Regions from separate parts of the Fusicatenibacter faecihominis genome, predicted to be linked through region 1. Evidence: riboswitches for the same ligand, from Rfam matches in the RefSeq annotation. Region 1 holds a riboswitch; the other holds the start of a gene.
What was found. Region 1 has a riboswitch for cyclic di-GMP ahead of LKD71_RS16295 (ABC transporter substrate-binding protein). Riboswitches for the same ligand answer to the same signal wherever they lie in the genome.
Positions count from the first base shown of each region.

Region 2: it holds a riboswitch for cyclic di-GMP, as region 1 does, so the genes downstream of both, LKD71_RS13210 (nitroreductase family protein) here and LKD71_RS16295 (ABC transporter substrate-binding protein) in region 1, are expected to answer to the same signal.

Region 1 covers NZ_JAJEPR010000048.1:7,133-12,295, forward strand. Annotated here, with positions in the region: gene LKD71_RS16295 (ABC transporter substrate-binding protein) at 368-1,279, opposite strand; cyclic di-GMP riboswitch class I at 1,372-1,447, opposite strand; gene rlmD (23S rRNA (uracil(1939)-C(5))-methyltransferase RlmD) at 1,637-3,064, opposite strand; gene LKD71_RS16305 (hypothetical protein) at 3,146-3,412, opposite strand; gene pcrA (DNA helicase PcrA) at 3,532-5,163, opposite strand, start outside.
Region 2 covers NZ_JAJEPR010000027.1:16-5,178, forward strand. Annotated here, with positions in the region: gene LKD71_RS18385 (LytR/AlgR family response regulator transcription factor) at 69-782, shown strand; cyclic di-GMP riboswitch class I at 885-968, shown strand; gene LKD71_RS13210 (nitroreductase family protein) at 1,111-1,653, shown strand; gene LKD71_RS13215 (hypothetical protein) at 1,732-2,235, shown strand; gene LKD71_RS13220 (polysaccharide deacetylase family protein) at 2,308-2,991, shown strand; gene LKD71_RS13225 (replication-associated recombination protein A) at 3,003-4,316, shown strand; gene LKD71_RS13230 (DUF4364 family protein) at 4,360-4,890, opposite strand; gene LKD71_RS13235 (TIGR01212 family radical SAM protein) at 4,901-5,163, opposite strand, start outside.

The DNA.
Region 1 (5,163 bases):
TTGGATTTGTTACGCAGTAGAAACGCGGTTTTGAGGGAAAAGGTATCAACCCTTGCATTTCTCATTTCCGCGCTCTAAGAGCCGCATAAATCAAGGCTTCATTTGCCCTTACTGCGTAACATGAGGGCATAAAAAAGCAGCGTTCCTGTTCTCCAGTGTAGGAGTGAGAAACGCCGCCTTATAGGTGGTGTTATTTTATTTTTTCTTTTCGACGTGCCGCGTAAGGTGGTGTAGCGGTCTATCCGGCAGCCCGCAGGTGCTTTTTGCATATCAAGGCTCAATCCGTTAAAAGTAGTAAATGAGTAGTAAAATCAATTTGCAAACCTGCGAATATGCCCGTAAATCAAGCATTTTTCAAGACAATCAACTAATTTAAAATAAATACATTCCTGCTTCCGTCTTCAGACAGGTATGGCATCAGACCAAATTTGTCCGTTGTATCTTCTGCGTCCATAATGCCATTCTGTGGTCCCAATAGAAACAGTGAGTTTCCCTTTATAAAATCTTCTCTTGTTTTGCCATCATCTGCCGGATCACTGTTGCTGCAGTCAAGCATCCCAAGGTCTTTCCACTTTTGGATATATTCCATACTTTCCATCATGCCTGGTGTATCGCTTACATTTGCCTTTCCTGACAGGTAATCTTTCTGCCACTGCTTTCCAGACATGGTACTAAGGAATCCCGCATCCGCAATATTACATATATACTGAAAGGCTGAACCAGGGTACTGTATCTGTGCCATACATAACGTAACTCCTGCTTCTTTTGCTTTGTCTGCAAGTTCTTCAAGTTCTGTAAAAGATGTTGGCAGCTTCCAGCCATTTTTCTCAAGCAGTGTTTTATTATAAGTGATTCCATAACAGTTGTACAAAGATGGAAGCATATAAAGTGCACCATCATCGGATACATCTTTCAGACGTGATTCCACATAATTATCTGTAAAATCGTATCCGGAGAGATCAATCATCTTATCACTGACATCCACCACATCTGGTTTATAAAAAGTCTGTGTGCAGATGTCCGGAAGATCATCTGCCTCTAACATATTCTGCAGACAGGTTGTTGTATTTGCTCCGCTGTACGGGACTACTTCAAGTTCAACCTCCGGATAGGTTTTATGCACCTCTTTTATGAAGCTGTCCACATCCAGATAAGGAGCCATAAAAGTAATTGCTTCGTGTTTCTTTGACGTTTCATCTGTTTTCCCACACCCTATAAGTCCTGTTGCTGCTCCACATGCCAAGACAAGACATATACTTTGTACTTTTTTGATTTTCATATTTTTTCTCTCTTTCCCAACAAAAACATTATGGTTAGATTTATGAAATAACACCGTAAAAAAACACTGTCAAACAGACAGTGCACGTCATTTCATGCAACTGGCTGCCATTTTACAGGCCCTGTAGCTTTGCGTCGCAGACTTTCATCTGTTTTGCCGATCATCCTTCTTAAGCTTTTAAACTTATGCAAAAAACTGATTTTATTATACTCTAATGCTCTACTGTACACAAGAAAAACTTCTCAATGGGAAACAGGGCATGCCCTAACAAGAAAAAGCCGCTGACACGTTATCTCCTAACGCATCAACAGCTTCTATCCTGCTTTAATTCAATGTATTATTCAGTTTTGTAAAGATTTATTTGCTTTCAGCATTCTCCCTGATACGGTAATAATCATCCATATCAATGCCTATTTTTACCTTGGTATCTGGTTTTTGTTTGCTCAAGAGGCACACCGTCTCACAATGATAGGTTGACGGGAAAAGATCGATGCAGCAACATTTCTCTACTCTGTAGCCACTGCTCTGGAGCGTCACCAGATCCCTTGCCAGGCTGGTGGGTTTGCAGGAAATGTAGACCATGCGGTCCACGCCGAAGCGGATGATCTTTTCCAGAGCCTTGGGGTTGATACCGTCTCGCGGCGGATCCAAGACGATAAGATCCGGCATCTCAGAGAGCTCGTCGATGACTTTCAGCACATCGCCTGCATGGAAATCACAGTTGTCCAGATGGTTGAGGCCTGCGTTCACTTTGGCTGCCTCCACGGCCTCCTCCACGATCTCGACACCCACGACTTTTTGGGCAACCGGGGCCAGGATCTGGGCAATCGTACCGGTGCCACTGTAAAGATCGTAAATTACCTTATCCTTCGTCTCACCCACATAGTCTCTGGCCGTCTCATAAAGCACCTCCGCGCCAAAAGAGTTGGTCTGGAAAAACGAAAACGGAGAAATCTTGAACTTAAGGCCCAGCAGTTCCTCATAGAGAAAATCTCGGCCAAAAAGCGTCCGGCTCTCGTCGCACTGTACCACGTCTGCCAGGCTGTCATTAATAATATGGAGAACTCCCACCAGCTCGCCGTCCAGAGAAAGAGCCTTCAGACGCTCTGCCAAAGCGTTCATATCCGCGCTGTTCTGGGAGCTTGTCACCACAGCCACCAGAACCTCGCCGGTTTTCAGGCCTTTCCGCACGAGAAGATGACGCCAGAAGCCTGTATGACGGAGCTTGTGATAATAAGGGAAGCCGGTCTCAGCAGCAAAATCCAGCACAGCAGAGAGAATTTTCCGGAAATCTTCTTCCACGATCTGACACTGATCCACGGTCACGATATCATAGAAGCTTCCTCTCTTATGCATACCTAAGGCCAGCGGACCGTCCTTGTAGGCATCGCCGAAGGAGAACTCCATCTTATTCCGGTACTCTTTTTCCCTGGGGCTTCCCTTGATCCCCTCGAAATTCAGGTCCGGACATACCTCCCGGAGAAGTTTCTCCACCACGGAACTTTTCATCGCAAGCTGCTGCTCGTAGGGCAGATTCTGATAGGTACAGCCCCCGCAGTTTTCAAAATGAGGACAAGGCGCTTCAATCTCTCCCGGAGCCTTTTCCAGCACTTCCAGAAGTCGGCCCTCGCCTCTGCCGGAACGGGCTTTTGTCACAGAAAAACGGATTTTCTGGCCCGGAACCGCATTTTTCACCACTACAGGCGCGCCCTCGATCTCCAGGATTCCCTTGTTCGGGAAACGGAGCTCCTTTACAACACCTTCTAAAATTTCACCTTTTTTCATCTGTTTTCCTTTCTCATAAAAAGAGACAGGTGCCTGCCTGACAGACATCTGTCTCACTTTTTATTTTCTCTGATCTGAAGCTTATTCCTCCTCGGAAGCTTCCTCGTCTTTCTTCTCTGATTTCTTGTCCTCCTCTTCGTCATCGAAGTAGTCGTCGAAATCATCATCAAAATCATCATCGAAATCTTCCAGATAATCCGGAGTAAAATAACGATATACTGCGTATGCGATGGCTGCCACTGCTGTTACGGCTCCGATCGCTGCCAGAACCCAGAGAACTACGTTCTTCGGCTTCTCTTCTTCTTTTTTCTGAAGACTGTTTAATAATTCCTCTAATCTGCTGTTCATATTTGCCACGTCCTTTCGCTCCTTTGCACAGACATCATGGAAAACTCCATTGCCGTTCTTCATTCTTTATTCTCGTGTTTAGTATATCACCTTTCCACGGATAATACTATAATATTTTTCTAAATCTTTTTCAGTTTTGCAAAGCCGGCGAACATTTTTTTCACGCCGCACTTGTCGAAATTCACTGTCACCTCAAAGTCTCTGCCGCCATCAGTGATGGATTCCACGATACCCACACCAAATTTGATGTGTTTCACGGTGTCGCCCACGCCGTAATCCAGGCTGCCGGCTTTCTCCACCTTGAACTGTTTCGGATCCAGAGCCTTGCTCTTGAAAGCATTTTTCGCATCCTGGAACGCCAGTTTCCGCTTGGTCGGCTGATTGAGCTCCGTCTTCGGCTTCGCCGGCTGGCCGATGCTTAAGTACTCCTCCGGGATCTCCTTGATGAAACGGGACATCCGGTTGTACTGGATCTCTCCCCTTGCCATTCTCTGACGGGCACAGGTCATGGTCAGCTGCCTCATCGCACGGGTGATACCCACATAGCAGAGACGGCGCTCTTCCTCAAGATCCGTGGGGTCCTCGGAGGAAACAGTCATATAGCTCGGGAAAACGCCATCCTCCATGCCTGCCATATAGACATTGGGGAACTCCAGACCTTTCGCGCTGTGAAGGGTCATCAGCGTCACATGGTCGTCGCTGTCATCCATGGAATCAATGTCTGCCACCAGGGCCACATCTGCCAGGAAACCGCTTAAGGTCGGATTTTCCGTGCTCTCCTCGTAAGCGGCCACCTTGGAAATCAACTCGTCAATGTTTTCCAGACGGGACAGGGCCTCGTCGGTAGCCTCCGCCCTGAGCTCTCTCATATAGCCGGTCTCCTCGATGATCTCCTCCAGAAGTTCCTTCACGGAAACATGCTCGGCCTTGCTCTTCAACACCTGGATAAAGTTCACAAAAGGCTCCACCTTCATGTAGCTTCTTCCCAGAGACGGGATGCCGGAAGCTCCTTTTAAGGCCTCGTAAAAACTGATGCCATGCTCACCGGCGTACTCCTGCACTCTCGTGAGAGTGGTCGCGCCGATGCCCCGCTTCGGAACATTAATGATACGGCGAACCGCCAGATCGTCTCTCGCATTGTCCACAGTTTTCAGATATGCCAGAAGATCCTTGATCTCTTTTCTCGCATAGAAGTTTACGCCGCCGATGATCCGGTAGGGGATGCTGGCCATCAGGAGTTTTTCCTCAAACATACGGGACTGAGCGTTGGTCCGGTAAAGGATCGCGCAGTCTTTATAATGAAATTCTCCGGTGGAAACCCTTTTCTCGATATTTCTCACCACATAATCCGCTTCCTCGTAGCCTGTGGTAAACTGCCGAAGCTTGATGGGCTCACCCTCGGGATTGTTGGTCCAGAGGCTCTTTTCCTTACGGCTCTGGTTGTTTTTAATCACAGAGTTTGCTACCTTCAGGATGTTCTTGGTGGAACGGTAGTTCTGCTCCAGTTTCACGGTATAGGCTCCCGGGAAAACATGCTCGAAATTCAGGATATTCGCAATATTTGCCCCGCGGAATTTATAGATGGACTGGTCGTCATCACCGACTACGCAAAGATTTTTGTACTTGGAGGCCAGAAGGCTCACAAGCATAAACTGAGCGGTGTTGGTGTCCTGGTACTCGTCCACCATGATGTAGCGCAGCCGGTCCTGATAGCTCTCCAGCACATCCGGATTGTTCTTGAAAAGCTCCAC
Region 2 (5,163 bases), on a different contig from region 1:
TTGTTAGCTGAAATATTGAATTTTTAAGGTACGAATCCCATTTTAGGTATGGGAAGTCTTAGATCGTAATATGTGATGATGTAGAGATTGATCGGAGCATATTGAGACATTTTCTGGAAAAATATTTTGACGACCGCGGGGAAGAGGCTCTTGTAGAGGAATATAGTTCAGGAGAATCGCTGACAGCGGATGTGGAAGAAGGATATCTGGGAATGGATCTTCTGTTCCTGGATATTTTTATGAACGGAATTAACGGTATGGAAACGGCAGTGAAACTTCGAGCGCTTTCCTGCACGGCGCCCATCGTTTTTCTGACCATGTCTCCTGATTTTGCAGTCGAAAGTTACGAAGTGGAAGCTTCCGGCTATATCCTCAAGCCCTTTTCTGCATCTCAGTTGGTACGTCTTCTGGAGAAAACACTGAAAACCGGTGACCGGAACCGGGTAGCAGTAAAGACGGGACGGCAGTTCCGTTATCCCTACACCGATGATATCCTCTATATTGACAGCAACCGTCATATCGTCACACTCCATCTCAAAGATGGCAGTGAGATTGTGACGCAGGACAAACTGAATGATATCGAGTCCCGGATCGGAGAGAAGCGTTTTCTGCGGTGTCATCAGAGTTACCTGGTAAATATGGATCAGGTGGCAGACGTGAAAGAAGATTTTATCCTGAAAAATGGAAATATGGTCCCTATCCGGGTGCGTGGAAGAAAAGAGCTGATAGACGCATATAATCGGTATTTTCTCAGTCGAAAAGAGGGAGATTTTGCCGAATAAGTAAGGCGAAACGACGATTGTGCTTAAAATCCTGCCGATTGTGCCAAAGTTGTGCAGGAGCTGATTTTTTCTGATATACTCTTTCTCGAGAGGGAAAGAGAACTTTAAATTCAGCAAACCTGTTGAAAAGCAGTGACGCAAAACCAATGGGTCTAAGGCGTACAGCTATGACAGCCGGTTGCTGTGGGGAAAACCGGGAGTTTTCTCTACATAAGGTTCTGAAAAGCCGCGGCAGGACAACATCCTGTACGCGGTTTTTCTGCGTTTTAAGACTTTACACTGCTGAAAAAGTTACCTATAATAAAAACAAAAAAGGAGGAATTGATCGATGCAGTTAATTGATGGAATCAAGACAAGACGAAGCGTACGGAAATTTGAGGATAAAAAGGTTCCGCATGAAGTGTTGGAACAGATCGTGGAGGCGGCTGCCTTTGCTCCCTCCTGGAAAAATTCCCAGACCGTAAGGTATATCGCCGTGGAGGACGCGGCCCTTAAGGAGCGGATTGCCACAGAAGCTACGATGAATTTTACCCATAATAAAGATATCATCTCCGCCTGCCCGGTGCTGATCGTCGTTGTGACAAAGACCGGTATCTGCGGTTATGAGAAGGACGGTTCCTACACCACCTCCAAAAAGGACAAGTGGGAAATGTTTGACGCGGGCATCGCTTCCCAGACCTTCATGCTGGCGGCCCACGAGTACGGCGTCGGCACTGTAACGCTTGGCATTTTTGACGAGGAGATTCTTGGAAAAATCCTGGAGCTTCCGGAGGGCGATAATGTTTCCGCCCTTCTGGCAGCAGGCTATCCGGAAAGCGCTCCCGCAGCACCGAAGAAAAAGAGCGTGAAAGAGCTTCTTTCCTGGCGCTGATCGCTTTACTTTTAAGACTGTCTGTGTTATCCTTTCCTTTAGTAAATGGCCGCGGAAAGGCGGCAGAAGGGAAAACAAATGGATAAGGAAGAACGGAAAAAGATTCACAAAAAGATCAGCATAATCACGCTGCTTGCCCTGATTGTCGTTATCGCCGTCATGATCGGCGGCACCCTCATGGGCTGGCTTAAAATCTGGGCGTTTCAGCTGATTGCCTGTCTGTACCTTGTGGGCTACTGGGCTGCGACGGATATTCTGGAGCCGAAGCTCACGAAGCTTCTTGAGGGCGTCACGGAGGATCAGAAGAAAGCCTACAAGAAATATGCGGCCATGGATTTTGCCGGATATATGGGAATTCTGGTATTTGTCATCTTCGCAGGCCGGGGCGGCGCCAGCAATGTCGGCATGATTGGCCTCGTGGTTTACGCTTACACGCTGAGTGCGAAGAAGAAATTCCGGCTGGAGTTCCAGCACCCGGAGAAAATTCATAAGAAACAGGCTCCGGTACAGAAAAAAGAAGTTTCCATCCGTGAGAAAGCGGCTATGGTAAAGCCGGTGGATGACGAAGAAGACGAGCAGTAAAAAAGGGAGGGCGGCATATGCCGGCCCTTTCTTTCATATAATCAGACTGACAGACGATGGATGGCAGTGTGCATGAAGGCTGGAAAAGGATATCTGATTTTGCTGACGGCGGTATTTCTCTGTGCGGCCGCTGTCTGGATGAGCAGGGATGCGGTGGAGACTGTATCTGAGAAAAATGAGACGGAGAGTGCTGAGGAACTGGCGCCCCGGGTGGCCATCAGCTTTGACGATGGTCCCCATAAAACCTATACGCCGCTGCTTCTGGACGGCCTGAAGGAGCGGGACGTGAAGGCGACGTTTTTTCTCATCGGGGAAAATATTTCCGGCAAGGAGGAGATCGTCCGGCGCATGGCAGAGGAAGGGCATCTCATCGGAAATCATACCTACAGCCATGTGAAACTTTCTGGTATGGCTCCTGAGGCGGCCTGCGAGGAGATCCGAAAAACCTCCGACCTGATTCAGGAGATCACGGGAAAGCCTGCGGAATACATACGCCCGCCCTTCGGAGAGTGGGATAAGAGCCTCGAGTGCGGGCTGACCCTTTTTCCCGTACTGTGGACTGTGGACACTCTGGACTGGACTACGGAGAATGTCAGCGATGTGGTGCGCCGGGGCACGGAAAAGGTGAAGGATGGGGATGTGATCCTGCTTCACGACTGCTATGCTTCCTCGGTAAAAGCGGCCCTTGAGATTATCGATACTCTGAAAAGCAGAGGCTTTCAGTTTGTGACAGCGGATGAACTGATATTGGAATAGGAAGGAACGTCATGGATTTATTTGAATATGCAAGAAGCAATACGATGAAAAAGGAAGCCCCTCTGGCTTCCAGAATACGCCCGAGGACCCTGGATGAGGTGGTGGGGCAGCAGCATATCATCGGAAAGGACAAGATGCTCTACCGCGCGATCAAGGCGGACAAGCTGGGTTCCATCATTTTTTATGGCCCGCCGGGAACCGGAAAGACTACGCTGGCGAAGGTCATCGCCAACACCACCAGCGCGGAATTTACCCAGATTAACGCCACTTCCGCTGGGAAAAAAGACATGGAGGAGGTCGTGGCCAAAGCCAAGGATACCCTCGGAATGTACCAGAAAAAAACGATTCTTTTCGTGGATGAGATTCACCGCTTCAATAAGGGGCAGCAGGATTATCTTCTTCCCTTTGTGGAGGACGGAACGCTGATTCTGATTGGAGCCACGACGGAGAACCCGTATTTCGAGGTGAACAGCGCTCTGATTTCCCGGTCGGTGATCTTTGAACTCAAGCCTCTGACAAAGGAGGATGTGGGTGTGCTTCTGAACCGGGCCGTCTATGATAAGGAGCGGGGCATGGGTTCCTACGACGCGGTACTGGAGCCGGAGGCGGAGGAGTTCCTGGCAGATATTGCAGGGGGCGATGCGAGAAAAGCCCTCAATGCCATTGAGCTCGCGGTGCTCACGACGGAACGCAGCGCGGATGGAAAAATCCATATCACCCGGGAGGTGGCTTCCGAGTGCATCCAGAAACGGGTGGTGCAGTACGATAAGACCGGGGACAACCACTACGACACGATCTCTGCCTTTATCAAGAGTATGCGGGGTTCCGATCCCGATGCCGCGGTCTATTATCTGGCCCGGATGCTCTATGCCGGGGAGAGTGTGACCTTTATTGCCCGGCGTATCATGATCTGTGCCTCAGAGGATGTGGGAAACGCTGATCCCCAGGCCATTCAGGTGGCAGTGGCGGCAGCTCAGGCCGTGGAGCGGGTGGGCATGCCTGAATCCCAGCTGATTCTGGCTCAGGCCGCCCTCTATGTGGCCACTGCGCCCAAAAGCAATTCTGCCACAAACGCGATCTTTGAAGCTATGGAAGCCGTGAAAAACGGCAAGGCCACAGTTCCGGTCCACTTAAAAGATGCCCACTACCCAGGCGCCGCCAAACTGGGCCACGGCATCGGCTACGAATATGCCCACGACTTCCCCAAACACTTCTCCCGCCAGCGCTACCTCCCCGAAGAACTGGGTGACACCAAATTCTACCGCCCCAGCGGAAACGGGTATGAGAAAGAGATTGAGAAGTATCTGGAGTGGATACATGAATAAAAAAACACCAGGCAGAGCTTTCCAGCTTATGCCTGGCATTTTTTTATTCGGATTTCGGTTCTGTAAGTAGTGTCCCCATGACGTATTCGTAGATTTCCTGGCAGCGTTTGCCCCAGTGGTTGCACATGGCGATGGCCTGCTCTTTGTCGGGAACGCTGATGGTGAGATCCAGGAGATCGCCTTTTTTCTCCTTGACTTCGCAGTGGACGGAATATTCACCTGCGGTATTTTTATAATAGTCAGCGACAATGGCCACTTCGTTTCGGAGGGCCATTTTGTTTTCCTGGATATAGCGGTCGATGTCCTCACGGATGGGGGCGGAGATCTTCTGAGTGAAATAGCCGAGGGTCATATCGCCGTCCTCGGTGAGGTAATACTGGGAAGTATTCCGGATGGTCTCCATACGGATAAGCCCGGCCTCCACCAGCTCCGAGATGGCCTGCTGGAGTGTGAAATATGTGGTGTATTCCTGGTCCAGCACAAATTCAGAAATCTGGGCGTTGGTCAGCGGAAAATCCACTTTTTTCAGCATATATAGAATGATGAGTTTGTATAAGGTTAAAGGTTCTGCCATAGTTCCCTCCTTATGGTTGAAAAAATTTCCCCTGCCAGGAGCCACGCAATTTCAGCTGCCGGTGAATCTCATTGAGGACTGAGCGCTTCCGGCTGCTCCAGAGCGGGGCAATGAGAAGCTCTTTGGGGCCGTCTCCGGTGAGACGGTGAATCGTGATATCCGGTGAAAGTTCGTCGATGCAGCGGATCACAAGATCGATATATTCCTCCTCGGTAAAAACGGGAAAGCCCGGGTTTTCGTACCAGGCAGCCAGATCGGTCCCCTTCAGAACGT